Regions from separate parts of the Streptomyces canarius genome, predicted to be linked through region 3. Evidence: riboswitches for the same ligand, from Rfam matches in the RefSeq annotation. Region 3 holds a riboswitch; each other region holds the start of a gene.
What was found. A riboswitch is a leader RNA that binds a small molecule or an ion and turns the genes downstream of it on or off. The one in region 3 is predicted to bind S-adenosylmethionine.
Positions count from the first base shown of each region.

Region 1 (9,698 bases), on a different contig from region 3:
TCCACCACGGTGGGGATCTCGACGAGCGCCCGGATGTGCGTGTACTCGTCCAGCTGCCTGTCGGAGACGGCGGTGACCCGGAAGCCCTTGTTGGGCACGGTGTCGACCAGGCCCTCCTTGGCCAGGTCGAGCATCGCCTCCCGCACCGGGGTGGCCGAGACGCCGAACCGGGCGGCCAGCGAGGGCGCCGAGTACACCTCGCCCGGCCGCAGCTCGCCCGCGATCAGCGCGGCGCGCAGGGCGTCCGCGACCCGCTCGCGGTAGCTGCTCCGCCGGCCGCCGAGCCGGGGCAGCGCGGGCATCTGGTCGCCCTGGGTGTTCTGTGCCATGTCACGCATCACCGGGGTGAGTGTAGAGGACGCTACAGGACGAACCCTTCCGGGAACGGATCGGCCGGGTCCAGCAGGTACTGCGCGGTCCCCGTGATCCACGCGCGGCCGGTGAAGCTGGGCAGCACGGCCGGGACCCCGCCGACCTCCGCGGTCCCCAGCAGCCGGCCGGTGAACCGGGTGCCGATGAACGACTCGTTCACGAACTCGGTGTGCAGCGGGAGTTCGCCGCGCGCGTGCAGTTGCGCCATGCGCGCGCTGGTCCCCGTGCCGCACGGGGACCGGTCGAACCAGCCGGGGTGGATGACCATGGCGTGCCGGGAGTGCCGGGCCGTGGCGCCGGGCGCGTGGAGGTGGACGTGGTGACAGCCCCGGATCGAGGGGTCCTCCGGATGCACCGGCTCCGCCTCCGCGTTGATCGCGTCCATCAGGGACAGGCCGGCCGTGAGGATGTCGTCCTTGCGGGCGCGGTCGAAGGGCAGCCCGAAGGCGTCGAGCGGCAGGATCGCGTAGAAGTTGCCGCCGTAGGCCAGGTCGTAGGTGACGGTACGGCCGTCCGGGAGGGTGATCTCGCGGTCCAGGGCGACGGCGAACGACGGCACGTTCCTCAGCGTCACGTTCCGCGCGGCGCCGTCCTCCACCGCGACCTCGGCGACCACGACCCCCGCCGGGGTGTCGAGCCGGATCGTGGTCACCGGTTCCGTGACCTCCACCATGCCGGTCTCGACCAGCACGGTCGCCACGCCGATCGTGCCGTGCCCGCACATCGGCAGATAGCCGGAGACCTCGATGTAGACCACGCCCCAGTCGCAGTCGGGGCGGGTCGGCGGCTGAAGGATCGCGCCGCTCATCGCGGCGTGTCCGCGCGGCTCGTTCATCAGCAGCTGTTTGACGTCGTCGCGGTGTTCGCGGAACCACAGCCGCCGTTCGTTCATGGTCGCCCCCGGGATGGTGCCGATCCCGCCGGTGATCACGCGGGTCGGCATGCCCTCGGTGTGCGAGTCGACGGCGTGCAGGACGAGCTTGCTGCGCATGGTCCGGTTCCTCTCACGCCAGGCCGGCGGCGACGGCCTTCTCGGTGGCCGCACGGACCGCGGCCTCCTGCTCGGGGAGCAGCGGCACGCGCGGCGGGCGCACCGGGCCGCCGTACCGCCCGACGACGTCCATGGAGAGCTTGATCGCCTGGACGAACTCCGTCTTCGAGTCCCAGCGCAGCAGCGGGTGCAGTTGCCGGTACAGGGGGAGCGCGGTGGTCAGGTCACCGGCCAGCGCGGCCCGGTACAGCTCCGCCGACGCGCGCGGCAGCGCGTTCGGATAGCCGGCCACCCAGCCCTTGGCGCCGGCCACCGCCAGCTCCAGCAGCACGTCGTCGGCGCCGATCAACAGGTCGAGCTCCGGGGCGAGTTCGGCGATGCGGTAGGCGCGGCGGACATCACCGGAGAACTCCTTGACCGCGTGGACGAGCCCCTCGCCGTGCAGCCGGGCGAGGAGTTCGGGCACCAGGTCGACCTTCGTGTCGATCGGGTTGTTGTACGCCACCACCGGCAGGCCCGCCTTCGCGACCTCCGCGTAGTGGGCGAGGACGGAGCGCTCGTCGGCGCGGTAGGCGTTGGGCGGCAGCAGCATCACCGACGCGCAGCCGGCCTCGGCCGCCCGCTCGGCCCAGCGGCGGGCCTCGGCCGAGCCGTACGCGGCGACGCCCGGCATCACCCGCTCCCCGCCGATCGCGGCCACGGCGGTCTCCACCACCCGGGCGCGCTCCTCGGGGGTGAGCACCTGGTACTCGCCGAGCGAGCCGTTCGGCACGACGCCGTCGCAGCCGTTCGCGACGAGCCAGGCGCAGTGCTCGGCGTAGCGGTCGTGGTCGACCGAGAGGTCGGCGCGCAGCGGGAGGGCGGTGGCGACGAGGATGCCGCGCCAGGGGCGGTGCTCAGAGTTGCTCATGGTGATCCCTCATTCAATGGGGTGTGACATATTACTGAGCGGTTCAGAAGGCCGGTTCGGGATGGGACCTGCCGCGGCCTCACTCCGTCTCCGGCAGGGCGGCCAGGACGCCGAGCGGTACCGGCCGGGCGAACGGCCGCCGTCCGGCGGTGAGCGGGCAGCCGGCCAGGCCCGCCACCGCGGGCGCGCACATCCGCCCCTGGCACCAGCCCATCCCGGCCCGGGTGAGCAGCTTCACCGTGCGCAGGTCTCCCGCGCCGAGCGAGTCGACGGCCCCGCGCACCTCCCCGGCGGTGACCTCCTCGCAGCGGCACACCACCGTCTCGTCCCGGACCCGGTCCGCCCAGCCCGCCGGCGGGGCGTACACCGCGTCCAGGGCCGTGGCGAACGCGCGCAGCCGGGTGCGGGTCCGGGCGGCGGCGCCCCAGCCGCCCGGGTCGGGGGCGGTGCCGCGCAGCCGGGCGGCGGCCGAGCGCCCGGCGATGTGCCCCTCGGCGAGCGCGAGCGCCGCGCCGCCGACGCCGGTGGCCTCCCCGGCGGCCCAGACGCCCGGCACGTCGGTGCGCTGTTCGGCGTCGACCCGTACGGCGGTGCCGGACAGGGTGCAGCCGAGGGTCTCGGCGAGGTCGGTGTGCGGCAGCATGCCGTGGCCCACGGCCAGGGTGTCGCAGGGGATGCGCCGGGCGCTGCCGGGCCGCGGGCGTCCGTCCCGGTCCAGCGCGGCCACCGTCACCGCCTCCAGCCGGTCGGTGCCGTGCGCCGCCACGACGGTGTGCCGGGCCAGGGTGCGCACGCCGTGCCGCCCCAGCCGGGCCGCGTAGCCGGCGCCCTCGGCGAGTTTGCCGGGCTGTGCGGCCAGGGCCGGCGCCCGGCGCAGCAGCGCGCCGGGACCGGCGGACTCCACCAGCGCGGCGACCCGCGCGCCGGCCGCGGCGAGCCCGGCGGCCACCGGCAGCAGCAGCGGTCCGGTCCCGGCCACCACCACCCTGCGGCCGGGCAGCACCAGACCGCCCTTGAGCATGGCCTGCGCCCCGCCCGCCGTGACGACGCCGGGCAGCGTCCAGCCGGGGAAGGGCAGCACCCGCTCGTAGGCGCCGGTGGCGAGCAGCACCGCGTCGGCGTGCACGGTGACGCCGTCCTCCTGGGCGGGGCCGAGCAGGGCGTGCACGGCGAACGCTGCGGAGGCGGAGTCCCGTACGACGCACCAGACGTGATGGTCGGTCAGATGGGTGATCCGGCCGGCCGTGCGGTGCCGGTCCAGGCCGTCCCGCAGCCGCTCCCAGGTGCGCCACTGGTGGTGCAGGGCCTGCGGCCGGCGGGCGCCGAGGGCGGCGGCGGGCTGCCGGTAGAACTGTCCGCCGGCCCGGTCGGCGGCGTCGACCAGGGTCACCTGGACGCCCCGTGCTGCCGCCGCCAGCGCCGCGGCGAGCCCGGCCGGGCCCGCGCCGACGACGGCGAGGCGCGGTCGTTCAGTCATCGTCCCGGCCCGTCCCCTCCTGCGTGCGGATGTCGTCTCCCGGGCGCACCGGAACCAGGCAGGCCCGTTGGTTGGGGCGGCCGTTGACGGTGACCAGGCAGTCGAAGCACACCCCGATCCCGCAGAACACCCCGCGGGGCCGCCCGGCGTCCCGTGTGCTGCGCCAGGACGTCACGCCCGCCGCCCACAGCACCGCCGCGACCGTCTGGCCCGGCAGCGCCTCCAGGGGCCGGCCGTCGAAGGTCACGGTGTGGGCGGGACCCGGCCGGGCCCGGGTCAACTCCCTCGGATTCACTGGACGTCGCCTCCCTCGGTGTCGAACCGCTCCGGCCGGAACGGCGTGAGGTCCAGCTCCGGCGCCTTCCCGGTGAGCGTCCGCGCGATCAACCGCCCGGTGCCGGGGGCCAGTCCGATGCCGGCGCCCTCGTGCCCGCAGGCGTGGAACAGGCCGGGCACCCGCGGATCGGGCCCGATCGCCGGCAGATGGTCCGGCAGGTACGGCCGGAAGCCCGCGTACGTGCGCAGCGCGCGGACCCCTCGCAGGAACGGGAACAGCCCGATCGCCCCGGCGGCGAGCGCCCGCATCGCGGTCAGCGACAACGACCGGTCGAAGCCGACCCGTTCCCGGGTGGCGCCGATCAGCACCGGACCGGCGGCCGTGCCCTCCACGACCGGTGAGCTGCGCAGCGCGGCCGAGTCGCTGGCCACGTCGGCCACGTAGTCCGCCGCGTACACCTTGTGCCGGACCATGCGCGGCAGCGGCTCGGTGACCAGTACGAAGCCGCGCCGGGGGAGCACCGGCAGCCGGACGCCGGCGAGCGAGGCGAGGTCGCCGCCCCAGGTGCCGGCCGCGTTCACCACCGCCGGTGCGTGGATGTCGCCCCGGTCGGTGCGGACGCCGCGGACGGCTCCCCGCGCGGTGCGCAGCACCCCGGTCACCGTACGGCCGGTGTGCAGGGCGGCGCCGGAGGCGCGGACCAGGTGTGCGGCCGCCAGCGCGGGCATGACCTGGGCGTCCTGCGGGTAGTGCACCGCGCCCGCCATGCCGGGCGCCACGTGCGGCTCCAGCTCGGCGACCTGGTCGGCGTCGACCGGTACGGCGGTGACGCCGGCGGTCCGCTGGTCCGCGGCGAAGTCCCGCAGGGCGGTCAGGGCGCCGGGCGTGGAGGCGACCACGAGGCCGCCCTTGGGTTCGTACTCGATCGCGGCGCCCAGTTCCCCCGCCAGCTCGGCCCACAACCGGGCCGACAGCAGCGCGAGTTCGAGTTCCGGGCCCGGCTCCTTGTCGGAGACGAGGAGGTTGCCCTCGCCGGCTCCGGTGGTACCGCCGGCCACCGGGCCCCGGTCCACCAGTCGTACGTCGAGTCCGGCGCGCGCGGCGTACAGGGCACAGGCCGCGCCCGTCATTCCGGCCCCGACGACCACGACATCGCAGGTCAGTAGCTTCGCCACGCCAGTACTATGTCACATGTTTCTCTCCCTGAGGAGTACCCGGCGCCGACCTCGATCCCCAGGCGTGGACGCCCCCTTGACGTCGTACGGAGCCCGATCGACACTCCAGGGAGGGAATCCTAGTGAACAGGTAGGGAATCATGACGCGCCGCGCAACGGGCACCGGCCGGACCGGCCGGACGCCCTTGTGCGCCCCCCTGCTCACCTCCCGTCGCCACATCGACCTCCAGCGCGTGTGCAGCGCGATCAGCCGCCACCGCTGAGCCGGGCCGCCCCTCCGCCCCCACCGACCGGTCACGCCCGTGCCGGCGCGCCCCTTCGCACACCCACCACCCGGGGAGACGCATGTCCATCACTCCGCTCGCCGCCGTCCCGTCCACCCGCGGTACCGCGCCCGTCTTCCGAGGCCGGATCGGCCGGGACGCGCGCAGCGGCCACTACGCCGTGCCGCACCGCTACCGGCTCCATCTGTCGACCGCCTGCCCCGACGGGCTGCGCCTCGCCGTCGGCCACAGCCTGCTCGGCCTGGACGACCGCTGTCCCGTCACCCTCCTGCCCGCTGTCCCGGACTGTCCCGGCGGCGGCCACGCCGTGCTCCGCCCGCTCTACGAGGCGAGCGCCCACCACTACACCGGCCCGGCGCTCGCGCCCGTGCTCAGCGACGACTGGTCCGGACGCATCGTCAGCACCCACACCCCCGACATCCTGCGCGACCTGGACCGGTTCCGGCCGGGCGGCGACGCCCGCCTGTACCCCTCCGGCCTGGAGTCCGTGATCGAGGCCGTCGAGCGGATGTGCGCCGAGGGCATCGAGGAGGCCGCGCAGGGCGCCGGCCGCGCCGGTGCCGACCCCGCCGAACGGGCCGCCGCCCTCGACGTGCTGCTGGACACCCTGGGCCGGCTGGAGCGGCGGCTGAGCGGCGCGGAGTACCTGGCCGACGACCGGCTCACCGCCGCCGACATCGAGCTGTGGGTCACCCTCGTGCAACTCGACACCGTCCACCGCTGCCACCTCGACGCCTCCGCCGTGCACCGCATCGTCGGCCACCACGCCCTGTGGGCCTACGCCCGCCGCCTGGCCGCCCACCCCGCCTTCGGCCGCCACCTCGACCTCGACGGCATCGCCCGCCGCCACCACGGTCGCTGCCAGGGCCTGGAGGCCGCCGGAGCCGCTGTCCAGATCCTGGACTGGGCAGGCCACGCCGCGGATGCCCCGGACGCTTCGCGCAGGTGAGAGCGGGCCGCCGAGGTCCACTGGGCGGACGGCCGTTGACATTCGAACGGGCAACTGCCTTACTTACGGCTCAGAACGGTCATGAGCGTCAGCGCCAAGCCCTGGCTCGCTGACCGGCAACCCTCGCACCGCGGTGGGGTGCCCCAGGTGACGACCGGACCGGATGACGTTTTCGGTAAGCGCGAGGCCCCACGGGGCCGGAACAGTGACAGGTGACGCCATGTACGCAGCTCCCAGGACGGCCGCGAGCCGCCCCCAGGGCTGCGTACCGTCGTACGCCGGTCTCCTCGTCGCCGACCGCGCCGTCGATCTGCTCCGCGTGAACAGCGCACTGTGTACCGCACCGGGCTCTGCCCGCTGTCAGGGCTGACGTCTCCTCCCAGCCCCCGCGTTCCCGCCGCACACCGTCCGTCCGGTGTGCCGTTGTCCGCCCAGCCCCCGGTTCCGCGCCTGTTAGTGCGCCGCCTCGTGCCCCAGTGCCGTCGTGGCCCACCTCCGCTCCCGCGCGGCCCCGGGGTGACCGACTCCGCCGGAGCCCGCCATGAGTGAACCCGCAGGCGCCGCCGTCTCCCTAGCCGAGGCGCCGGCCCCCGCCGACACACCGTCAAAACCCCTGTCCGCCCAGCCGGTCCAGCCGCTGCGCCGGCCCGGCCGGTGGATCGTCACCGCCGCCGTCCTCGTACTCGTCGCGCAGATCCTGCACGGACTGGTCACGAACCCCTTCTACCAGTGGGACCGCTTCCGCTACTGGTTCCTGCGCCCCACCGTCCTCGACGGCCTCCTCGTCACCCTCGAAGTCGCCGCGCTCAGCGCCGTCCTGGGGCTCCTCGGCGGCATCCTGCTGGCACTCGCCCGGCTCTCCGGGAGCCCGGTTCTGCGCGCGGTCAGCTGGACCTACACCTGGCTGTTCCGCTCCGTACCGCTCATCGTCGTACTGATCTTCCTCTACAACTTCAGTGCCCTGTACAAGACGTTGAGCCTCGGCGTGCCGTTCGGACCCGCCTTCGTCACCTTCGACGAGTCCCGGCTGGCCACGGACATGACGATCGCCGTCATCGGCCTCAGCCTCAACGAGGCGGCGTACGCGGCCGAGGTGGTCCGCGGCGGCATCCTCTCCGTGGACCAGGGACAGCACGAGGCCGCCGCCGCGCTCGGCCTGCCCCGGGGCTACCAGTTCCGCAGGATCGTCTTCCCGCAGGCCCTCAGGTCCATCACCCCGAACTACGTCAACCAGCTCATCGGCCTCATCAAGAGCACGTCCCTGGTCTTCTACGTGTCGCTGCTCGACCTGTTCGGCACGGTGCAGTCGATGGGCAGCACCTACCCCGGTGACGTCGTGCCGCTGCTGATGGTCGCCACCGTCTGGTACCTGATCCTCACCAGCGCCGTGTCCGTCGTCCAGTTCTACGTCGAGCGGTACTACGCCCGGGGCGCCACCCGCACCCTGCCGCCGACCCCCTTGCAGAAGGCCCGGGCCGTCCTCGCCGGCCTGCGGGCCCGGCTGAGCCGGGAGGCCGCCGTATGACCACCGCGCAGACCCTGCCGAAGGCCGCCCCCGCCGCGCTCGAAGTGCACGGCGTCCACAAGTGGTACGGCTCCCACCGCGTCCTCGACGGCATCGACCTGACCGTCCGCCCCGGCGAGGTCACGGTGATCCTCGGACCGTCCGGCTCCGGCAAGTCCACGCTGCTCAGGGTCGTCAACCACCTGGAGAAGCCCGAGATCGGCCACGTCAGCGTGGGCGGCGAGCTGATCGGGGTGAGGCGGCACGGGGACCGGCTCAGGGAACTCAGCGAGCGCGCCATCCTCGCCCAGCGCAGCCGGATCGGCTTCGTCTTCCAGAACTTCAACCTCTTCCCGCACCTGACCGTCCTGGAGAACGTCGCCGCGGCCCCCGCCGCCACCGGCGGGCTGACCAGGGCGGCGGCGCAGGAACTCGCCCGGGAACTCCTCGACCGCGTCGGCCTCGGCGACAAGACCGGCGCCTACCCGCGGCAGCTGTCCGGCGGCCAGCAGCAGCGCGTCGCCATCGCCCGCGCCCTCGCCCTGCGGCCCGGGATCATCCTCTTCGACGAGCCGACCTCGGCGCTCGACCCCGAACTCGTCGGCGAGGTGCTGGCCGTCATCAAGGACCTGGCCACCAGCGGCACCACCCTCGTCATCGTCACCCACGAGATCGGCTTCGCCCGCGAGGTCGCCGACCGGGTCGTCTTCATCGACGGCGGCCGGATCGTCGAACAGGGCCCGCCCGGCGAGGTGCTGGACCGGCCCCGGCACGCACGGACCCGGGAATTCCTCGGCAAGGTGCTCTGACCGCGCCGCCCGGCAGGGTGCTCCGGCTCTGCCGCTCAGGCCCTCCATGACCACCACCCCCCACCGCACTCCCGTCGCTCACCGCCCTCATCAGCGAGACAAGGACAGCCACGCCATGCCCAGCCACCTCTCCCGACGCGCCGTGTTCCGCGGCATCACCGCGGCGACCGCCGTCGCCACCCTCGCCACCGGGCTCGCCGCCTGCGGAGGTGACAGCGAGGCCGTCACCAAGACCGACGCCACCGGCACGGTGACCGTGGGGCGGCTGTCCAACGGAGCCGCCGAGGAGACCGCGCTCAAGGTCTCCGAAGTGAAGTCCATCAGCGCCGAACTGCCCGCCTCCGTGCGCAGGAGCGGCAAGCTCGTCATCGGCGTCGGAGCCCTGCCCTCGGGCTCCGCGCCGCTGAACTTCGTGGGCAGCGACCAGAAGACCCTCACCGGCTCCGAGCCCGACCTCGGCCGCCTGGTGGCCGCGGTCCTCGGCCTGAAGCCCGAGATCAGGAACTCCACCTGGGAGAACCTCTTCGTCGGCGTCGACAGCGGCAAGGTCGACGTGGCGTTCTCCAACGTCACCGTCACCGAGGAACGCAAGCGGAAGTACGAGTTCGCCTCCTACCGCAAGGACAACCTGGCCTTCGAGGTGCTGAAGAAGAACTCCTGGAACTTCGACGGCGACTACGAGAACCTCGCCGGCAAGACGGTCAGCGTGGGCGCCGGCACCAACCAGGAGAAGATCCTCCTGGAGTGGAAGGCCAGGCTGGCCAAGGAGGGCAAGAAGCTCACCGTCAAGTACTTCCCGGACCAGAACGCCACCAACCTGGCGCTGAGCAGCGGAAAGATCGACGCCTTCCTCGGTCCCAACCCCGCGGTCGCCTACCGTGCCCGGCAGACCGCGAACACCCCCAACGCCACCCGCAACGCGGGCACCTTCTCCGGTGCCGGCGAGACGC
Region 1 covers NZ_BMVN01000018.1:100,808-110,505, forward strand. The annotation lists gene IE294_RS24825 (GntR family transcriptional regulator) at 1-329, opposite strand, end outside; gene IE294_RS24830 (proline racemase family protein) at 362-1,363, opposite strand; gene IE294_RS24835 (dihydrodipicolinate synthase family protein) at 1,377-2,273, opposite strand; gene IE294_RS24840 (FAD-dependent oxidoreductase) at 2,353-3,750, opposite strand; gene IE294_RS24845 ((2Fe-2S)-binding protein) at 3,743-4,045, opposite strand; gene IE294_RS24850 (NAD(P)/FAD-dependent oxidoreductase) at 4,042-5,202, opposite strand; gene IE294_RS49075 (putative leader peptide) at 5,343-5,465, shown strand; gene IE294_RS24855 (glutathione S-transferase C-terminal domain-containing protein) at 5,548-6,435, shown strand; SAM riboswitch class IV at 6,513-6,623, shown strand; gene IE294_RS24860 (amino acid ABC transporter permease) at 6,977-7,960, shown strand; gene IE294_RS24865 (amino acid ABC transporter ATP-binding protein) at 7,957-8,748, shown strand; gene IE294_RS24870 (ABC transporter substrate-binding protein) at 8,864-9,698, shown strand, end outside.
Region 1: linked by a shared signal. The riboswitch ahead of IE294_RS24860 (amino acid ABC transporter permease) and the one ahead of IE294_RS20090 (DUF3293 domain-containing protein) in region 3 are both predicted to bind S-adenosylmethionine.

Region 2 (9,698 bases), on a different contig from region 3:
AGGCGTAGCAGCGCAGCCCGCCCGTGTTCGTGCCGCCGACGGAGACGAGGACGTCCTGGCCGAGCAGGACGGGGACGTCGTACCGCTGGTCGCCGAGGGTGCGGGTCCACAGCGGGCTGCCGGACGGGCTCACCGCGGTCAGCCGGCGCGCGTCCTCGGAGTGCAGGCCCACCACGCAGTACACGGCGTCCCGGGTGGCCACGGGGGTGGAGACGTCATCGCCGAGCCGGACCTTCCAGCGCTTGGAGCCGTCCCGGGAGATCGCGTGCAGCACGCCGCCGGAGGTGCCCGCGTAGACGACGGAACCGTCCGGGGAGAGCGCGCAGCAGGCCCCGTCCAGGCCGCCGATCCCGCCGAGGTCGTACTGCCAGCGCAGCACCGCCGCCCCCGACGGGGCCGATGGGCTGTCGCTGCCGCCACTGCTCTCGCTACGGAACCCGTACTCCCACAGCCCACCGCCGACCCCGGCCCCGGCCCCGGCCCCGGCGACGGCTCCCCCGGCGAGGGCCTTGAGGAGCCGGCGCCGACCGGGAGCCACGGCGCCCAGTCGGCGGCCTGGGGCGCCGGAGTCGACGGAGATGACCGCCCCGGCCGAGCCGCCGGGGGTGCCAGGGGTGCCAGGGGTGCCAGGGGTGACGGAATCGGTCGGGGCCGCCACGGCCGAGTCACCGGGGGCGGCGGAGTCCTCCGGGGGCGCAGGGGCCACCGGGCCCAGCGGGGTACCGGGGGCAGCCGAGCCCGCCGGGGTGGCGCGGTCCGCCGCGTCGGTCGCGGTGGCACGCGTAGCCGAGCCCTCCAGCTCCGCACGGGCCCCCGAGCCGCTCCGGGTCGCCGCCACGGCCGAGCCACCGGGGGCGGCGGAGTCCTCCGGGGGCGCAGGGGCCGCGGAGCCGAGCGGGGCGTCCGGGGCGGCCGAGTGCGCCGGGGTGGCATGGTCCGCGGGGTCGGTCCAGGTGGCGCGGGTGGTCGAGTCCGCCGGGCCGGCGGGGTCGGTGGCGGTGGGGTGGGGGGCCAGGTACTCCACGCCGCTGGGGCGGTCGTCCGGGGCGGGGCGGGGCCGGGACGCGGGGCCGTACCAGCCCGGGCGGACGGCGGCGCGCAGGGTGTCCGGGGCGAACCCGGCGCTCGCCACCACCTCCGCCGGCTGCGGGCGCTCCAGCGGGTCCTCGCGCAGACAGGCCGTCACCAGCGGGCGGATGTCCTGCGGCACGCCGGACAGGTCGAAGTCGCGGGTGAGGATGCGCAGCAGGACCACCGAGTCCTGGCCCTCCCCGAACGGCTCCCGGCCGGCCGCCGCGTACGCGAGGACCGCGCCCAGGGAGAAGACGTCGCTGGGCGGGCCGACCTGGCCGCCGTTGCGGATCTGCTCCGGCGAGACGTAGCCGACCGAGCCGACGACCGCGCCGGTGCGGGTCAGCGCGGTGGCCTCCAGCGCCCGGACGATCCCGAAGTCGATGACCCGGGGCCCGTCCGGGCCCAGCAGGATGTTCGACGGCTTCAGGTCCCGGTGGACCAGCCCCTTGGCGTGGATGGCCGCCAGCGCCTCGCCGAGCGCGGCGGCGAGGATCCGGACCGCGGGGCGCGGCAGCGCGCCGTGGTCCAGGATGGCGTCCCGCAGGTTGGGTCCGGAGACGAACTCCGTTGCCATCCAAGGCCGTTCGGCATCGGTGTCGGCGTCCACGACCCGCGCCGTGTAGGTGTCCGCGCCGCCGACGGTCTGGGCGGCGCGGACCTCGTGGCGGAAGCGGGCGCGGAAGGTGCGGTCCTCGGCGTGCTCGGCCCGTACGACCTTCACCGCGAGCCGCAGCCCGGTGCGGGACTCGGCGAGGTAGACCTCGCCCATGCCGCCCGCTCCCAGTCTGTGCGTGGTGGCGTACGGGCCGATGTGGCGCGGATCTGTGGCACGCAGCGGCTGCACTGACGGGGTCCCCCTGTCCGACGTGGTGTCAAGGGGAGGTTATAGCGCCGTTCAGACCGCGGGCACGCAGCGGCCGTCCTCCGTGCGGTACTGCCACTTCGCGCCCTCCGTCACCAGTTCCCTGACGGCGTTGACGAAGCGCTCCACGTGCTCGTCCGGCGTGCCCGCGCCGAAGCTGACGCGGATGGCGTTGAGGGACTTCTCGCCCGGGGCCGCCTCGGGGGCGCCGCACTCGCCCTGGGTCTGCGGGTCGCTGCCGAGCAGGGTGCGGACCAGGGGGTGGGCGCAGAAGAGGCCGTCGCGGACCCCGATGCCGTACTCGGCGGAGAGCGCGGCGGCGAAGTGCGAGCTGTTCCAGCCCTCGACGACGAAGGAGATGACGCCGACGCGCGGGGCGTCGTCGCCGAAGAGGGACAGCACGCGCACCTCGGGCACCTCGGCCAGGCCCTCGCGGACCTTGGCGATCAGGTGCTGTTCGCGGGCGACGAGGGTGTCCCAGCCGGCCTCGGTGAGGGCCTTGCAGGCGGAGGCGATGGCGTAGGCGCCGATGACGTTCGGGGAGCCCGCCTCGTGCCGGGCCGCGGTCTCGTGCCACTCGACGGCCACGCCGCCGTCCTGGCGCCGGGTGACCTTGCGGCTGGCGCCGCCGCCCGCGAGGTACGGCTCGGCCGCCTGGAGCCAGTCGGCGCGGCCGGCCAGGACGCCGGAGCCGAAGGGGGCGTACAGCTTGTGGCCGGAGAAGGCGACCCAGTCGACGTCCAGGTCACGCAGGTCCACCGGGTGGTGCGGGGCCAGCTGGGCGGCGTCCAGGACGATGCGGGCGCCGTGGGCGTGCGCGGCGGCGGCCAGTTCACGCACCGGCCACAGCTCGCCGGTGACGTTGGAGGCGCCGGTGACGCAGACCAGGGCCGGGCCGTACGGGTCACGGCCGGCGAGGGCCCGCTCCAGGGTCTGCACCGCCTGCCGCGGGGTGCGCGGGGCGTCGAGGCAGGTGACCCGCGCGTCCTGCCAGGGCAGCAGGGAGGCGTGGTGCTCGGTCTCGAAGACGAAGACCTCGCAGTCGGCCGGGATCACCCGGGCCAGCAGGTTGAGGGAGTCGGTGGTCGAGCGGGTGAAGATCACCTGGTCGGCCGGGCGGCAGCCGAGGAACTCGGCGACCGTCTTGCGGGCGTTCTCGAACAGGTCGGTGGAGAGCTGGGAGAGGTAGCCGGCGCCGCGGTGGACACTGCCGTAGTACGGGGCGTACGCGGCGACGTCGTCCCAGACGCGCTGGAGGGCGGGGGCGCTGGCCGCGTAGTCCAGGGCGGCGTAGCTGACTTCGCCGCCGGTGACCAGCGGAACGGTGACATCTCGCCCCAGAACGGGCAGAGGGGTGCAAACGGACTGGTCGGCGGCAGCGGTGGAGACGGACATGGCGGAACTCCCGTGAGAGGAAGGCGAAGAGAGAAAAAGGGGTGTGCGGAGGCGGGGCTCTGCGGCCCTAACGCATTCGCTTGCTCACGGAGGACTCCCTCGAACGACCAGGACCCCTGGTGTGTGAGGGGTCCGCGCTTGCCGTAGGCCTTGCTGCCGTACGACCTGGTCTTCACCCGGGGCACCCCGCCACGGACGGAGGGTTGCCGGACAGTCGGCCGGGGCCTCATGACTGTCACTCATGACCTGGTACAGGAACGTACTGAAGTGATCGTCGTCCCGCAACCCGTGTCCGGATCGCGGGACGACTCCCGGGGGCGTCAGGCGTTGCTGACGGCCACCCAGCGGTCCAGGGTGCGCTTGGCCGCGCCCGAGTCGATCGACTCCGCGGCCCGCGCCATGCCCGCGCGGATCTGCTCGGTGAGCGGCGCGTCCGCCGGCTCCAGGGCCACCAGCGCCGCCGCCGAGTTCAGCAGGACGGCGTCCCGTACGGCCCCCCTCTCGCCGTCCAGCAGCCGGCGGGCGACCGCCGCGTTGTAGGAGGCGTCGGCACCGCGCAGGGCGTCCACGGGGACGAGGTCGATGCCGGCCTCGCGCGGGTCGAAGACCTCCTCCGTGACCTTGCCGTCCCGGACCACCCACACCCGGGAGGTAGCGGTGACGGTCAGCTCGTCCAGGCCGTCGTCGCCCCGGAAGACCAGCGCGGAGTTGCCGCGCTCGGCGAGGACACCGGCGACGATCGGCGCCATGCGGGGATCCGCGACCCCGACGGCCTGCGACCGCACCTGCGCGGGGTTGGTCAGCGGGCCCAGCACGTTGAAGGTGGTCCGGATGCCCAACTGGCCGCGCGCGGCGGCGACATGACGCAGGGACGGGTGGAACCGCACCGCGAAGCAGATGGTGATGCCGGCCTCCTCGGCCACCTCGGCCACCCGCTGCGGGGTCAGGTTGAGGTTGACGCCCAGCTTCTCCAGGACGTCGGAGGAGCCGGAGGCGGAGGACGCGGCGCGGTTGCCGTGCTTGACGACCTTCGCCCCCGTGCCCGCGACGACGATCGAGGACATGGTGGAGATGTTCACCGTCTTCGCGCCGTCGCCGCCGGTGCCGACGATGTCCACGGCCGGGCCGGGCACCTCGATGACGTTCGCGTGCGCGTACATCGTCCGGACCAGTCCGGTGATCTCCTGGACCGTCTCGCCCTTGGCCCGCAGCGCCACCATGAACCCGGCGATCTGCGCGTCGGTCGCCTCCCCGCGCATGATCAGGTCCATCGCCCAGGCGGTGTCGTCGGCGGACAGGTCCCGGCCGTCCAGCAGACCGTTCAGCAGGGCGGGCCAGGAGCGGCCCGCCGCGGTGTCGCCTCCAGCGGGGGTCACAGCGCTCATCAGCCGCTCCTTGAACAGGTTCCTGCTACGTCGTACACCACCCTATCCAGCCGGGCGGCACGGCGAAGGGCCCCGTCCGGGTTGCGGACGGGGCCCTTCGGCGTGGCGTGGCGACGCGGGGATCAGTGGTGGCCGTGGCCGCTCGTGATCTCCTTGTACTCCTCGACGGTCGGCTTCGGGATCTGGTTGTCCTCGCCGAAGTAGGCGTTGGACAGCTTCGCCCGCAGCTTCTGAGAGGCCGGGACCTTGCGCTCGACACCGTTCTCGTCGACCGTCGGACCGATCTCGGCCGGCTGGTACTGGTCGTGCGAGGTGAGCGTGTGCAGCTGCTCCTGGCTGAGCGGCTCGTGCACCTCGATGAACTCACCGTGCGGCAGTCGCTTGATGATGCCGGTCTCGCGGCCGTGCAGCACCTTGTCGCGGTCGCGGCGCTGGAGACCCAGGCAGATCCGCTTGGTGGCGATGAAGGCGAGGACCGGACCCACGAAGTAGGCGATCCGGACGAACCAGGTGACCGCGTTGATCGACAGGTGGAAGTGCGTGGCGAAGATGTCGTTGCCGCCACCGATCAGCATCACGAAGTACACGGTCAGCCAGGCGACACCGAACGCCGTACGGGTCGGGGCGTTGCGCGGGCGGTCCAGGATGTGGTGCTCGCGCTTGTCGCCGGTGACCCAGGCCTCGATGAACGGGTACACCGCGATCGCGCCGAGGATCACGCCGAACAGCATCAGCGGGATGAACACGCCCAGGACCAGCGTGTGGCCCCAGAAGTTGATCTCCCAGCCCGGCATGGCGCGGATCAGGCCCTCGGCCATACCCATGTACCAGTCCGGCTGGGCGCCGGTGGACACCTGGTCCGGACGGTAGGGGCCGATGGCCCAGATCGGGTTGATCTGCGCGACGGCCGCGAGGGCCGCGAGCGCACCGAAGACCAGGAAGAAGAAGCCGCCGGCCTTCGCCATGTACACCGGCAGCAGCGGCATGCCGACGACGTTCTTGTTCGTCTTGCCGGGACCCGCGAACTGCGTGTGCTTGTGGTAGAAGACCAGGATCAGGTGGCCCACCACCAGGCCCAGCATGATGCCCGGCAGCAGCAGGATGTGGATCGAGTAGAAGCGGGCCACGAAGTCGCCGCCCGGGAACTCGCCGCCGAAGAGGAAGAACGAGATGTACGTGCCGACGATCGGCACGGACAGGATCGCGCCCTCCATGAAGCGGACACCGGTGCCGGAGAGCAGGTCGTCCGGGAGCGAGTAACCGGTGAAACCGGTGAACATGCCCAGGACGAACAGCAGGAAGCCGAAGAGCCAGTTGACCTCGCGCGGCTTGCGGAACGCGCCGGTGAAGAACACGCGCATCATGTGCACGAACATGCCGGCGATGAAGACGACCGCGCCCCAGTGGTGGATCTGCCGGATGAGCAGACCACCGCGCACGTCGAAGGAGATGTGCAGGGTCGAGCTGAACGCCTCGGACATCAGCTGTCCCTGGAGCGGGACGTAGGAGCCGTGGTACTCCACCTCGTTCATCGACGGGTGGAAGAACAGCGTCAGGTAGACACCCGTCAGGATGATGATGATGAAGCTGTAGAGGCAGACCTCACCCAACATGAACGACCAGTGGTCGGGGAAGATCTTGCGCATGTTGGCCTTGGCGAGGGAGTAGATCCCGAGCCGGCCGTCGGCCCAGTCGGCGAGACGCTCGCCGGCCGGTGCCTTCCCGCGCGGGCGGGAGGTCTCGTTCGCTGAAGTACTCATCCGCGCTCCCAGAATGCAGGACCGACGGGCTCCTCGAAGTCGCCGAGCGCCTGGAGGTAACCCTCACTGTCCACACCGATGCGCAGCTGCGGCAGGGCGTGGCCGGCGGGACCGAAGATCACTCGGGCGCCGTCGGAGAGGTCGAAGGTGGACTGGTGGCACGGGCACAGCACGTGGTGCGTCTGCTGCTCGTACAGGGAGATCGGGCAGCCGACGTGGGTGCAGATCTTCGAGTAGGCGACGATGCCCTCGTGCGACCACTCCAGCTCGCGCTTGTCCTTGATGTTGCCCGGCTGGAGCCGGACGATCATCAGGGCGGCCTTGGCGATCTCCGTCTGGAACTCCTCGGAGTGCTCCTCCAGGCCGTCCGGCTTGGCGAAGGTGAGCGAGCCGACGACGACGTCCTCGGGACGCAGCGGCTGGTTCGTGTTCATGTTGACCAGGCGCTTGCCCTTGGCCCACATGGTGTGGCGGAGCTTGGTCCCCGGCGCCGGGCCGAGACCGCCGAGCAGCATGACACCGGAGAGCGGCACCAGGGCCAGCGCGCCGAACATCGTGTTGCGGATCAGCTTGCGGCGGCCGAGCGCCGACTCCTTGGCACCCTGGCGGAAGTCCGCGTGGACCTTCGCCCGGACGTCGGAGGGAGCCTCGATCGCGTGCCGGTCGTCGGCGATCTCCTCGTCGGACATCAGGGTGCGGGCCCAGTGGACCGCGCCCGCGCCGATGCAGAACAGCGCCACACCGAGGGTCAGGCCGAGCGCGAAGTTCATCGCGCTGATGTGCCCGATCGGGAAGACGAAGATCTGCTTGTCGTTCGGGATGGCCAGGTACGCGACGATGAAGCCGATGGTGGCCAGCATCGACACCGTGAACAGCAGGGCCACCACGCGCTCGGACCGCTTGGCGGCCCGCTCGTCGATGTCCTGGATCCGGTGCTCGTGCGGCGGCAGCCCCGGGTCCGCGAACGGGTTCTCCTCGTCCGCGATCCCTACCGCGCCGTGCGCGTGGTCCTGCTCAGCGGGCAGGTTCTCTTCTGGAATGTCTTGGCTACTCATGACTTCTTGGCCTTTGCGGTCCGAGCGGCGACCCAGACGGCGACCACGATGAGCGTGCCGAGGCCGAAGATCCAGCCGAACAGACCCTCACTGACCGGCCCGAGGCCGCCCAGCTCCAGACCACCCGGGTTCTCGGTCTTGTCGCCGTTGACCGCGTTGAGGTACGCGATGATGTCCTTCTTGTTCTTCTCCGACAGCGTGGTGTCGGGGAAGGACGGCATGTTCTGCGGGCCCGTCTGCATGGCCTCGTAGATGTGCTTCGGAGCGACACCCTCCAGGTCCGGCGCGAACTTGCCCTTGGTCAGGGCACCGCCCTTGCCGGTGAAGTTGTGGCACTGCGCGCAGTTGGTGCGGAACAGCTCGCCACCCTTGGCGATGTCCGCGCCCGCGGGGCCGTACTGCTGCTTCGTGGGCACACTCGGGCCGGCGCCCAGCGAGGCGACGTACGCGGCGAGCTGGTCGATCTGGGCCTGCGAGTAGATGTTCTTCTTGCGCGGGACCTGGGCGCCCTGCGAGGTGGCGGCGGGCATACGGCCGGTGCCGACCTGGAAGTCGACGGCCGCGGCGCCCACGCCGACGAGGCTCGGGCCGTCGGAGGAGCCCTGGCCACCGGTGCCGTGGCAGCTGGCGCAGCCGACCTCGTAGAGCTTCTTGCCCTCCTTGATGGTCAGGGACTGGGAGGTTTCATCGGCCTGCGCCTTGCCCGCGGGCGCGAACGCGGCGTAGAGCCCCCCAGTGGCCGCCAGCGCGAGGAGTAGGACGACGACCGCCGCCAGCGGATGGCGTCGTCGTACGGAGAGCTTTTTCACGGATTACCCCGGTGTCAGGATCTTCTGCGTCGGTGCTTCTGGATGTGCGGGAGCGGTCCCGGCTACTTGATCAGGTAGATCGTGGCGAAGAGGCCGATCCAGACGACATCGACGAAGTGCCAGTAGTAGGACACGACGATGGCGGCGGTCGCCTGCTCGTGAGTGAACCTCTTGGCCATGTAGGTGCGGCCGAGGACCAGCAGGAAGGCGATGAGACCACCCGTCACGTGCAGGCCGTGGAAGCCGGTGGTCAGGTAGAACACCGAGCCGTACGGGTCGGAGGACAGCGAGATGCCGTCCTTCTTCACCAGCTCCGTGTACTCGTAGATCTGACCGCCGATGAAGATCGCACCCATGATGAAGGTGAGGATGAACCAGCCACGGAGCTTCTTCACATCGCCGCGCTCGGCCGCGAACACGCCGAGCTGGCAGGTGAGGGAGGAGAGCACCAGGATCGTGGTGTTCGTGGCGGAGAAGGGCACGTTGAGTGCCTCCGCCATCTCCTTCCAGTGAGCTGGTCCGGTCACCGACCGGAGGGTGAAGTACATCGCGAAGAGGGCCGCGAAGAACATCAGCTCGGAACTCAGCCAGATGATGGTTCCGACGCTGGTGAGGTTCGGCCGGTTGACCGACGGGTGCGCGTGCCCGGTTTCTACTGTCGTTGCTGTCGCCACGACCGACATTATGTCGGTCGCTTATCTCGCGCTCACTCCGGGGGGTGCCGTTCGGAGTGTTGCCACCCGCCGGACCGGTGTTGACGTGGTGTTCACGGGGACGATGGCGGGAGTAACATCCGCCGGAACGGGCCTGCCCGTCCTGTCCGTACGACGCTGACGTCTCGGAGGAACAATGCAGCCGACCGCCACGGTGCTGGTCTACAGCGACGACTCCAACACCCGCGAGCAAGTACGGCTGGCCGCCGGGCGTCGGCCGGCGCCCGACGTCCCCCTCGTCGAGTTCGTGGAGTGTGCGACTCCGCAGGCGGTGCTGCGGGAGCTGGACAAGGGCGGCATCGACGTCTGCGTGCTCGACGGCGAGGCCGTGCCGATGGGCGGCATGGGGGTGTGCCGGCAGATCAAGGACGAGGTGTTCAACTGTCCGCCGGTGCTGCTGCTCATGGGACGGCCGCAGGACGCGTGGCTGGCCACGTGGAGCCGGGCCGACGCGGCGGTCACCCTGCCGGTGGATCCGATGGAGTTCGCCTCCTCCCTGGCCTCTCTGCTGCGTCAGCGGCGCCTGGTGGGCGCCTAGCGGGGCGGGGCGCCGGGTTCGTGGGCGAGTGCGGGCCGGTGGGTCCTCCTCGCGCCGTTCCCCGCGCCCCTTCATCACGCCGCCGCCGGCTGGACGCGTAGCGCGTC
Region 2 covers NZ_BMVN01000004.1:420,710-430,407, forward strand. The annotation lists gene IE294_RS08880 (serine/threonine-protein kinase) at 1-1,918, opposite strand, end outside; gene IE294_RS08885 (aminotransferase class V-fold PLP-dependent enzyme) at 1,970-3,331, opposite strand; SAM riboswitch class IV at 3,461-3,578, opposite strand; gene trpD (anthranilate phosphoribosyltransferase) at 3,652-4,716, opposite strand; gene qcrB (cytochrome bc1 complex cytochrome b subunit) at 4,839-6,476, opposite strand; gene qcrA (cytochrome bc1 complex Rieske iron-sulfur subunit) at 6,473-7,531, opposite strand; gene qcrC (cytochrome bc1 complex diheme cytochrome c subunit) at 7,528-8,340, opposite strand; gene ctaE (aa3-type cytochrome oxidase subunit III) at 8,403-9,023, opposite strand; gene IE294_RS08915 (response regulator) at 9,190-9,591, shown strand; gene IE294_RS08920 (L,D-transpeptidase) at 9,666-9,698, opposite strand, start outside.
Region 2: linked by a shared signal. The riboswitch ahead of IE294_RS08885 (aminotransferase class V-fold PLP-dependent enzyme) and the one ahead of IE294_RS20090 (DUF3293 domain-containing protein) in region 3 are both predicted to bind S-adenosylmethionine.

Region 3 (9,698 bases):
CGTCCGGCACCGGCTCGGTCGACTTCGCGGCGAACCGGCCGCTGGTGTTGGCCCGGGCCTTCTCCGAGACCCGCTGGAGCGTGCCGAGCAGGTCGTGGGCGTCGGTGTGGGAGACCAGTTCCTCGTCCGCGATGGCGTTCCAGGCGTCGAGCACGGGCAGCTTGGCGAGCAGCCGCATGGTACGGCGGTAGGCACCGGCCGCGTCCTGGGCCGCGGCGCGGCAGGTGTCCTCGTCGGCGCCCGCCTCGCGGCCGGCGAGCACCAGCGAGGCCACGAGCCGCTTGAGGTCCCACTCCCAGGGGCCGTGCGCGGTCTCGTCGAAGTCGTTGAGGTCGATGACGAGGTCGCCGCGGGCGTCGCCGTACAGCCCGAAGTTGGCCGCGTGGGCGTCACCGCAGATCTGGGTGCCGATCCTGGTGGTGGGGGTGCGCGCGAGGTCGTACGCCATGAGTGCGGCGGAGCCGCGCAGGAAGGCGAAGGGGGTGGCCGCCATCCGGCCCACGCGCAGCGGGGTCAGTTCGGCGATGCGGCCGGCGTTGGACTCGGCCACCGCGCTCACCGCGTCGGGGCGGGCGGCGTCCAGCTCCAGCGTGCGGTGGGCGGAGCGCGGCACACCCGTCCGGAGCGCCTTGCCCTCCTCCTTCGGCGAGCCCTGCGGCGGCCAGGCGGCGAACCCGCGCACCCGGGGCAGGCGGCGTGCGCCCCGGTCCGCCGCGTCCGTCGCTCCTACATCGGTTCCGGTCACCGCGACCGCCTTCCCCGCACGGCCCGCCCGCCTTCGAACAGGCGACGGTACGAACATCAACTCGGGGAGACCGTACAGCCGGTGGCCGAAAACCGTCAGCACCCTGGGGAAACTCAGCGCGCCCGCGGGTGAAGACCCTCAAGACCCTGAAGGCCCTGAAGGCCCTGAAGGCCCTCAAGACCCTGAAGATTCTCAAGACCTGAAGACCCTCAAGGCATTGAAGGCCCTGAAGGCCCTGAAGGCCGCTCTGTAGCCCGCCACCCGAGTGTCAGTGCCTCTTCGGCGCCGAAGCAGGTGAGCAGCCTCCATGCCGGCGCCGACCAGGCGAACACCGCGTCCTGCCCGAACTCCCGTCCCAGCGCGCGCGCTTCGTCGTCGCTCAGGCCGACGATCGCCGCGCTCTCCTCGGTGTGCCGGCCGTCCGGGTCACCGCCGACAGCGGGCCACCACGGAAGTCCCCGCCGGCGCAGCAGGCCGAGCAATTGCCGATGCGCGCGGTCGTTGTGCTGCCGGGAGGCGCGGGTGCCCCGGGGGTTGTGGGCCGTGACCACGTGGATGGTCTCCCCGTGCGGGACGGGGAACCGGCCCACCACCACCCCGGGCGGTGCCGGGGTGATGCGGACCGGTCCTCCGGGCAACTCCACGTCCACGACGGCCTGCTGGTAGAGGCCCCACTGGGACGTTCGCGTGATCGGGTTGCCGGCGGTCATGAGGGTCTCCGTCCGAGAGGGACCCCCTTACCCGCCGGGCAGGGAGATCCGCGCTTACCCCCACGGGACCGTGGGGGCCCGGTCTTCCCTGGAGGGCACCTTGCGCGGTGAGCGAGGTTGCCAGCCGACGCTCGTCCAGGGGCGCGATCGGCTTCGTGACCGAGGCGGATCCTGGCACGGGGCCCGGCGCAAAGTCCAGCCCAGGACCCGTGGCTGACGTCGCATCCGCCGTCACATGACGGCCGTGTACCCCTTCCACCCGGTGGCGATCTTCACTCGGCCCCCGAACGAGCCCTTGCCGTTGCCGTTGTAGCGCCACACGGTGCCCGCGGTGTCGCGGGCCACGAGGTCCGCGCGGCCGTCGCCGGTGAAGTCGCCCGCGCCGACGACCGCGTTGTAGGAGGCGCCCCAGTCGGCGAACACCTTGACGCGGGCCTTGAAGCCGCCCGTGCTCGTGGTGGTGGCCTCGTACCGCCACAGCTCGTTGGACTTGTCCTGGACGAGGAGGTCGCCGCGGCCGTCGCCGGTGAGGTCACCGGCGCCGACGATCTTCTTGTAGCCGGTCCAGTGGGAGGCGATCCTCGTGCGGGCGGAGAGCCTGCCGTTCGCCGCGCCCTTGAAGAGGTAGACGTCCCCGGTCGAGGACTGGCGGCCGATCAGGTCGGGCCGGCCGTCGCCGTTGACGTCGCCGGGTGAGGTCAGGACGTCGTACGCGTTCCAGCCGGAGGTGCCGAGCGAGGTGTACGGCGTGGCGGGCGTCGGGGCCTTGCCGCAGGCCGGGCGGTAGGCCCGCAGGGCGCCGCCGGTGCGGACCAGCACGTCGTTGCAGTGGTCGCCGTCCAGGTCGCCGAACGGCACGATCCGGGCGGTGGCCGGCCAGCCGGAGCCGGAGACCGTGCCGCCCAGCGTGCCCGTACCGGTGCCGCGCCGGACGGTGAGGGTGCCGGAGGAGCTGAGGGTGAGGACGTCACCGACCCCGTCGTTGCCGGCGTAGTCGCGCGGTGCCGCCGTCCCGGCGGTCACCTTGACGTCTCCGGAGAGGGTGAGCGCGGCGCCCCGGCCGTCGGCGGGCCGGGCGGTGAGGGTCCAGGTGTAGGCGCCGTTGGCGACCAGGCGACCCGCGGTGTCCCTGCCGTCCCAGGCGGCCGTCAGCAGGCCCCGGGCCGTGCCGCCGGAGAGCGTACGGACGGTGGCGCCGGACGTCTTCCGGCGGACGGTCACCTTCCAGTCGGCGGCGGGCTTGGACAGCCACCAGGTGCCGGACCAGTGCGCGGAGCCCGCGGTGACCGTGGCGTCGACGGCCGTGAGGGGGGACGCCGGGACGCCGGCCGGCACGACGTGCACGCGCTGGTCGCGGTCGGCGTAGGCGACGCCGCCGCCGAAGCGGTCCACGGTCCAGCTGCTCCCGGCCCCGGTGTTCTCCTGGCCGAGGTCGGTCCAGTCGGCCAGCTCGCGGCTCGGCAGGTCGGTGTGACTGCCGCCGGCCGGCAGCCCGTTGTGCAGGTCGAGCAACCTCAGCCCGCTGTCCGACTGGGTGCCGGGAACCCGCTCGACCAGGTATCCGTCCCCGAGCAGGACCCGGCTGTCCGGGGCGGTGGAGGTGCGCTTGGTCGTGCGGTCGTACAGGCCCGCGCCGTGTACGTCGCCCCAGGCGTCCCGGCAGACCCAGTAGACGAAGCGGCCCACGGCCTGGAGGTCGGACGGGGTGCAGCCGTCGCGGGTGGTGAAGGACTCGACGGCGGTTCCCGCGGGGAGCCGGGTGGCCGTGACCTTCCCGCCGCTCGCCGCGCCGCTCCACAGGGTGTTCCCCCACACGGCCGCGGCGACCCGGTCCCGCTTGAGCAGGACCTTGCCCGCCCCGGCGGTGGCGAACCCACCGATGTACTGCTTGCCGGAGGAGGCGCCGTCGACGACGGCGTACCGCCCGGAGAGGTCCGTGAGCTCCGGGGAGTCGTCGCCGGTGTCGAGGGTCGGGCCCCAGTCGACGGCGCCGTTGGCGCGCAGCATGGTCAGGCCGGACTCGGTGGAGTCGCGGCGGCCGTGGCGGCCGGTGCCGTCGGCGAACATCCGGATGCAGCGGGGCGTGGTCTCGTCGCAGAAGCCGTCCCAGCCGCTGACCAGGCCGTCCACGGTGGTCCGTGCGGGGCTCGGGGTGCCGCTCGTGGTGAGCCAGGTGCTGCGGTAGGCGCCGAGGATCGTGTGCGGCTCGTAGAGCGTGCTGTTGTCGGCCGTGGTGAGGATGCCGCTGCCGAGGGAGAGTCCGTGGACCTGCGCGGGCATCGGCTGTACGGCGGTCAGGCGGCTGCGGGTGACCGAGCCGTCGGCGCCCTGGGCGACCCGGTACACGCCCCAGTCGAGGTCGCCCCGGTCGACGTACGCCGCGGCGCCCGCCACCAGGACGGAGCCGTCCGGGGCCTGGACGAGCTGATGGGCGGCCGGGTCCATGACCTTGGTCAGGGCGGTGTCCGAGCCGTCGGACGTGAGGGCGAACAGGGGCTGGCCCCGGTACTTGTCGTCACCCGGCGACATCGGCTCGACGCCCAGCAGTGCCGAGCCGACGACGCCGTAGGCGGCCTGGTACGTCAGCGAACTCGTCTCCAGGGTGCGGGGTGTGGCGGCCGGGTCGGCCCGGTCGAGCAGGTCCGCCTTGCCGCGTCCGGTGCGCAGCCGCAGCACCGTGCCGGGGCTCAGCCGGAAGCCGGTCACCTCCCAGGCCTCCTGCGGATCGGGCCGGTCGGGCAGCGCCTCCGCCACGCCGGTGGCGAGGTCGACGATGCTCCAGTGGCTGCCGTCCTCCGTCTGCCAGCGCAGGATGACGGACCGTGCGTCACCGTCCTCGACGCGGATGTCGTGGGCGCCGCCGGGCAGCCCCGTCACCGGCGTCCGGCGGACCTCGCCGTCGTCGGCCCTCAGGAGCTGGTAGGCGTCCGGGTTCCCGGCGAGGTCGCTCGTGCTGGTGAGCACGGTGTCGCCGAACGTGCCCTCGTACGTGTGGCCCTCGGGCACCGGCACCACCGCGCTGCCGGTGCCGGGCGTTTCCGCGCCTCGCACGAGCGTGACCTGCGCGTCCTCCTCCGAGTAGAGGGCGACGGTGTCCGACCCGTCCCCGTAGTGGCCGGGTTCGAAGGAGACGTCCCCGCGGTAGGAGCCGTTGTCGATGTCGTACTGGAGCGGGACCGGCATGCGCTGGTCCAGCGCGGTGGTGGCGCCGGTGGCGTAGTCCGTCCACAGGAACCGGTCGTCGCCCTCCTGCACCCACAGGAAGCCGCTGGTCCCGGCGTTGAGGATCCGGGTGAACCGGGGGACGGCCCGCGCGGCGGCGGGCAGGACGAGTTCTCCCGCGGAGACCGTGGGCGCGGCCGGCGCGGCCGTCGCGGGCGTGTTCGCGAGGGGCAGGGCGAGGCCGAGCGCCGCCGCGAGGACGGCCGCGGTGCGTCGTGCCGGGTGTGATGCGGGCTGGGGTCTGTGCCGGTGCGTACCGAGTCGGGCCACCGTTCCTCCAGGGAGCAGGGGTGGCATGGGCGGAGGTACGGCAACGCTCTGGCATCCCCTCCGGCCCCCCGGCCGCTCCCCCCACGCGCGCGTGCGGAGAAGGCTAACAGCATGGACATGACGCCCTCGGCGGGATTTCCGGGGAGGGTTCCCGGGGAAGAGCGGAGGCCCGGCACCCAGACCCCGGGCCCTGCCCGTGACTTAGTTCACAGACGGGTCCACGCACGGCGACACCTGGCTGGGCGATCCCTCACAACTCCGAATACAACGAGAAACGGGCCCCTGCCGTGACTTCCGTCACCGGCAGAGACCCGTCTCATCGGTTTCTCTGTGCGCGAGGGGGGAGTTGAACCCCCACGCCCTTTCGGGCACTGGAACCTGAATCCAGCGCGTCTGCCTATTCCGCCACCCGCGCATTGGGTGTGTCTTCCGTTTCCGGCCCTCTCGGCCCGGCCCCTTCCGACACCCAGAACATTAGCACGTCGTACGGGGTGGATTCACATCGCTTCCCACCGGCCCCGAGCCCCGGCGCGCGCGGCGTACCGCCTCAACGACGCGCCCGCCGAACGCCGCACGTATCAGGGAGACGCGCTTCTCGTATCAACCTCGTACCGGTCCAGGCCATCTGCCCGGGAGGCGGACCGGGTCCGCAGCCGGGTGCGGGACACTGGACTTCGCGCGCCTCTACGATCCATGGCAGCAGGACACGCACCCGGGAGTTCGAAGGGGAGCCGCTGGGGGAACCGGCTGTTTGGCGGGCGCGTAGATACGATCAGTGAGCAGTACCCGCAGTACCCGCAGTACCCGGCAAGGCAACGGCACAGAACAGGCAAGACGACGGCAGGGACGGAGGAGGTGCCCCATGGGAGTCCTGAAGAAGTTCGAGCAGCGTCTCGAAGGTCTGGTGAACGGCACCTTCGCCAAGGTCTTCAAGTCCGAGGTCCAGCCCGTGGAGATCGCCGGAGCGCTCCAGCGGGAGTGCGACAACAACGCCACCATCTGGAACCGTGACCGGACCGTCGTGCCCAACGACTTCATCGTGGAGCTGAGCGCGCCGGACCACGAGCGCCTCAGCCCCTACTCCGGGCAGCTCGGCGACGAGCTGGCCGGCATGGTGCGCGACTACGCCAAGCAGCAGCGCTACACCTTCATGGGCCCGATCAAGGTCAACCTGGAGAAGGCCGACGACCTGGACACCGGCCTGTACCGGGTGCGCTCGCGCACCCTCGCCTCCTCCAGTAACCAGCAAGGGGCGCCGCAGGCTCCCGGCGCGCCGGCGCCCGGCCGCCCCGCGGCGGGCGCCCCCGGCGGCTACGGCTACCCGCCGGCCGCCCCGCCCGCCGGCGCGCCCCCGATGCCGTCCGCACCGCCGCCCGGCACCCGCCCCGGCGGCTACGGTTACCCGCAGCCCGCCACACAGCGGCCGGCCGCGGCCCCGATGAGCGGCGCGCGCACCCGCTACTGGATCGAGATCAACGGCACCCGCCATCAGATCTCCCGCCCGACGCTGGTGCTGGGCCGCAGCACCGACGCCGACGTGCGGATCGACGACCCCGGCGTGTCCCGCCGGCACTGCGAGATCCGGACCGGAACGCCCTCGACGATCCAGGATCTCGGCTCCACCAACGGCATCGTGGTGGACGGGCAGCACACCACCCGCGCTACGCTCCGCGACGGCTCGCGGATCGTCGTGGGCAGCACCACCGTTATCTATAGGCAAGCCGAAGGGTGAAGCGGGGGCAATGTCAGAGCTGACCCTCACGGTCATGCGGCTGGGTTTCCTGGCCGTACTGTGGCTGTTCGTGATCGTGGCCGTGCAGGTCATCCGGAGCGACCTGTTCGGTACGCGCGTCACCCAGCGCGGATCGCGTAGGGAAGCGGCCCGGCCGCAGCAGACGGGCCGGCAGCAGACCCGGCAGCAGGCCGCGCCCCCGCCGCAGCGCGGCCAGCAGGGCGGCGGCGGCCGGCGTGGCCGCAACGCCCCCACCAAGCTGGTGGTGACCGAGGGCACACTCACCGGCACCACCGTCGCGTTGCAGGGCCAGACGATCACCCTGGGCCGGGCGCACGACTCCACGATCGTGCTGGACGACGACTACGCCTCCAGCCGCCATGCCAGGATCTACCCGGACCGTGACGGCCAGTGGATCATCGAGGATCTCGGTTCCACCAACGGCACCTACCTGGACCGGTCCCGGCTGACGACCCCCACACCGATCCCGCTGGGCGCGCCGATCCGCATCGGCAAGACCGCAATCGAGCTGCGGAAGTAGTGCTACGTCATGAATGAGCGCGAGCGGAGCGAGCACGCAGCGGCAGACCGCCACCCGGTCTCCGACGCGCTCCCGACCGGAGGGTGGGCAGTGTGGCTCGACACGACCGGCTGCATTCGGAGCCGACGGGCGAGGTGCGCATGAGTCTGTCACTGCGCTTCGCCGCCGGATCGCACAAGGGCATGATCCGGGAGGGCAACGAGGACTCCGGTTACGCCGGTCCGCGCCTGCTCGCCATCGCCGACGGCATGGGCGGCCAGGCGGCGGGCGAGGTCGCCTCCTCCGAGGTGATCTCCACCCTGGTCACGCTCGACGACGACGTGCCCGGCTCCGACATCCTCACCTCCCTCGGCGTGGCCGTGCAGCGCGCCAACGACCAGCTGCGCGCCATGGTGGAGGAGGACCCCCAGCTCGAAGGCATGGGGACGACACTGACCGCGCTGCTGTGGACCGGCCAGCGGCTCGGTCTCGTGCACGTCGGCGACTCGCGCGCGTACCTGCTCCGGGACGGTGTGCTCACCCAGATCACCCAGGACCACACCTGGGTGCAGCGGCTCGTGGACGAGGGCCGGATCACCGAGGAAGAGGCCACCACCCACCCGCAGCGCTCGCTGCTGATGCGCGCCCTCGGCAGCGGCGACCACGTCGAGCCCGACCTGTCGGTCCGCGAGGTCCGGGCCGGCGACCGCTATCTGATCTGCTCCGACGGCCTGTCCGGCGTGGTCTCCCACCAGACGATGGAGGAGACCCTCGCCAGCTACCAGGGCCCGCAGGAGACCGTGCAGGAGCTCATCCAGCTCGCGCTGCGCGGCGGCGGCCCCGACAACATCACGGTCATCGTCGCCGACGTGCTCGACCTGGACACCGGTGACACCCTCGCCGGGCAGCTGTCCGACCAGCCCGTCGTGGTCGGCGCCGTCGCCGAGAACCAGAACCACCTGCACGACAACGGCATCATGCAGACCCCGGCGGGCCGCGCCTCCCACCTGGGCCGGCAGGGCCAGGGGCACGGCGGCGGCGAGTTCGGCCCGCCCGGCTCCGGCGACACCGCCGGCTACGTCCCGGCCGACGGCTTCGGCGACTACGCCGACGACGACTTCACCAAGCCGCGCAAGCGGCGCGGATGGCTGAAGACCTCGCTCTACGGCGTCCTCGCCCTCGCCGTCGTCGGCGGCGGCCTGTACGGCGGCTACCGCTGGACGCAGACCCAGTACTACGTCGGCACCAAGGACGAGCACGTCGCGCTGTACCGCGGGATCAGCCAGGACCTGGCCTGGGTGTCGCTGTCGAAGGTGGAGAAGGACCACCCCGAGATCGAACTCAAGTACCTGCCGCCGTACCAGCAGAAGCAGGTGAAGGCGACGATCGCGGAGGGCGGTCTGGAGGCGGCCCGGACGAAGGTCCAGGAGCTGGCCGTGCAGGCGTCCGCCTGCCGCAAGCAGGCCGAGCGCCAGGCGGCCGAGCGCGCGCGGGACGACGCCAAGGGCGGCCAGGACAAGACCGGCGGCGCCAACAGCTCCGGCGGCACCGGAACGTCCACGGGCACCACCACGCAGACCGCCTTCGTCAAGGCCTCCCCGACGCCGAACACGACCCCGAACCCGTCGGCCTCGAAGACGTCCCCGACGTCCCCTTCGAAGTCTCCGTCCACGACCCCGTCCGCGACCCCCAGCCCCGGCCCGACTCTCTCGGAGGACGAGCAGAAGGTCGTCTCGCTGTGCGGTAAGCAGTAGGCAAGCCGTGAGAGGCCCTGTCACACGATGAGCAGTACTACGAACTCGCCGACGCACCACACGTCCACGATCGGCGCGATCGGCGCGCCGAGCCGCCGCAACACCGAGCTGGCCCTGCTGGTCTTCGCCGTGGCCATCCCCGTGTTCGCCTACGCGAACGTGGGCCTGGCCATCGACGGCCAGGTCCCCGCGGGCCTGCTGAGCTACGGCCTCGGGCTGGGTCTGCTGGCAGCCGTCGCCCATCTCGTCGTACGGAAGTTCGCCCCGTACGCCGACCCGCTGCTGCTGCCGCTCGCCACCCTGCTCAACGGGCTCGGACTGGTGTGCATCTGGCGGCTGGACCAGTCCAAGCTGCTCCAGCAGATCCATGTCGCGGGCGGCAAGGCGACCAACCAGCTGATCTACACGGCGATGGGCATCGCGCTGTTCGTAGCGGTGCTGATCTTCCTCAAGGACCACCGCACGCTCCAGCGCTACACCTACATCTCCATGGTGGCCGCGCTGTTCCTGCTGCTCCTGCCGCTGGTCCCGGGCCTGGGCGCGGACGTGTACGGCGCCAAGATCTGGATCTCGATCGGCAGCTTCACCATCCAGCCCGGTGAGTTCGCCAAGATCGTGCTGGCGGTGTTCTTCGCCGGCTACCTGATGGTCAAGCGCGACGCGCTCGCGCTCGCCAGCCGCCGCTTCATGGGCATGTACCTGCCGCGCGGTCGCGACCTCGGCCCGATCCTCGTCGTCTGGGCGA
Region 3 covers NZ_BMVN01000013.1:87,310-97,007, forward strand. The annotation lists gene IE294_RS20085 (DUF2252 domain-containing protein) at 1-802, opposite strand, end outside; gene IE294_RS20090 (DUF3293 domain-containing protein) at 955-1,455, opposite strand; SAM riboswitch class IV at 1,501-1,616, opposite strand; gene IE294_RS20095 (FG-GAP-like repeat-containing protein) at 1,687-4,947, opposite strand; tRNA gene IE294_RS20100 (tRNA-Leu) at 5,279-5,362, opposite strand; gene IE294_RS20105 (FHA domain-containing protein) at 5,810-6,679, shown strand; gene IE294_RS20110 (FHA domain-containing protein FhaB/FipA) at 6,690-7,220, shown strand; gene IE294_RS20115 (Stp1/IreP family PP2C-type Ser/Thr phosphatase) at 7,361-8,953, shown strand; gene IE294_RS20120 (FtsW/RodA/SpoVE family cell cycle protein) at 8,981-9,698, shown strand, end outside.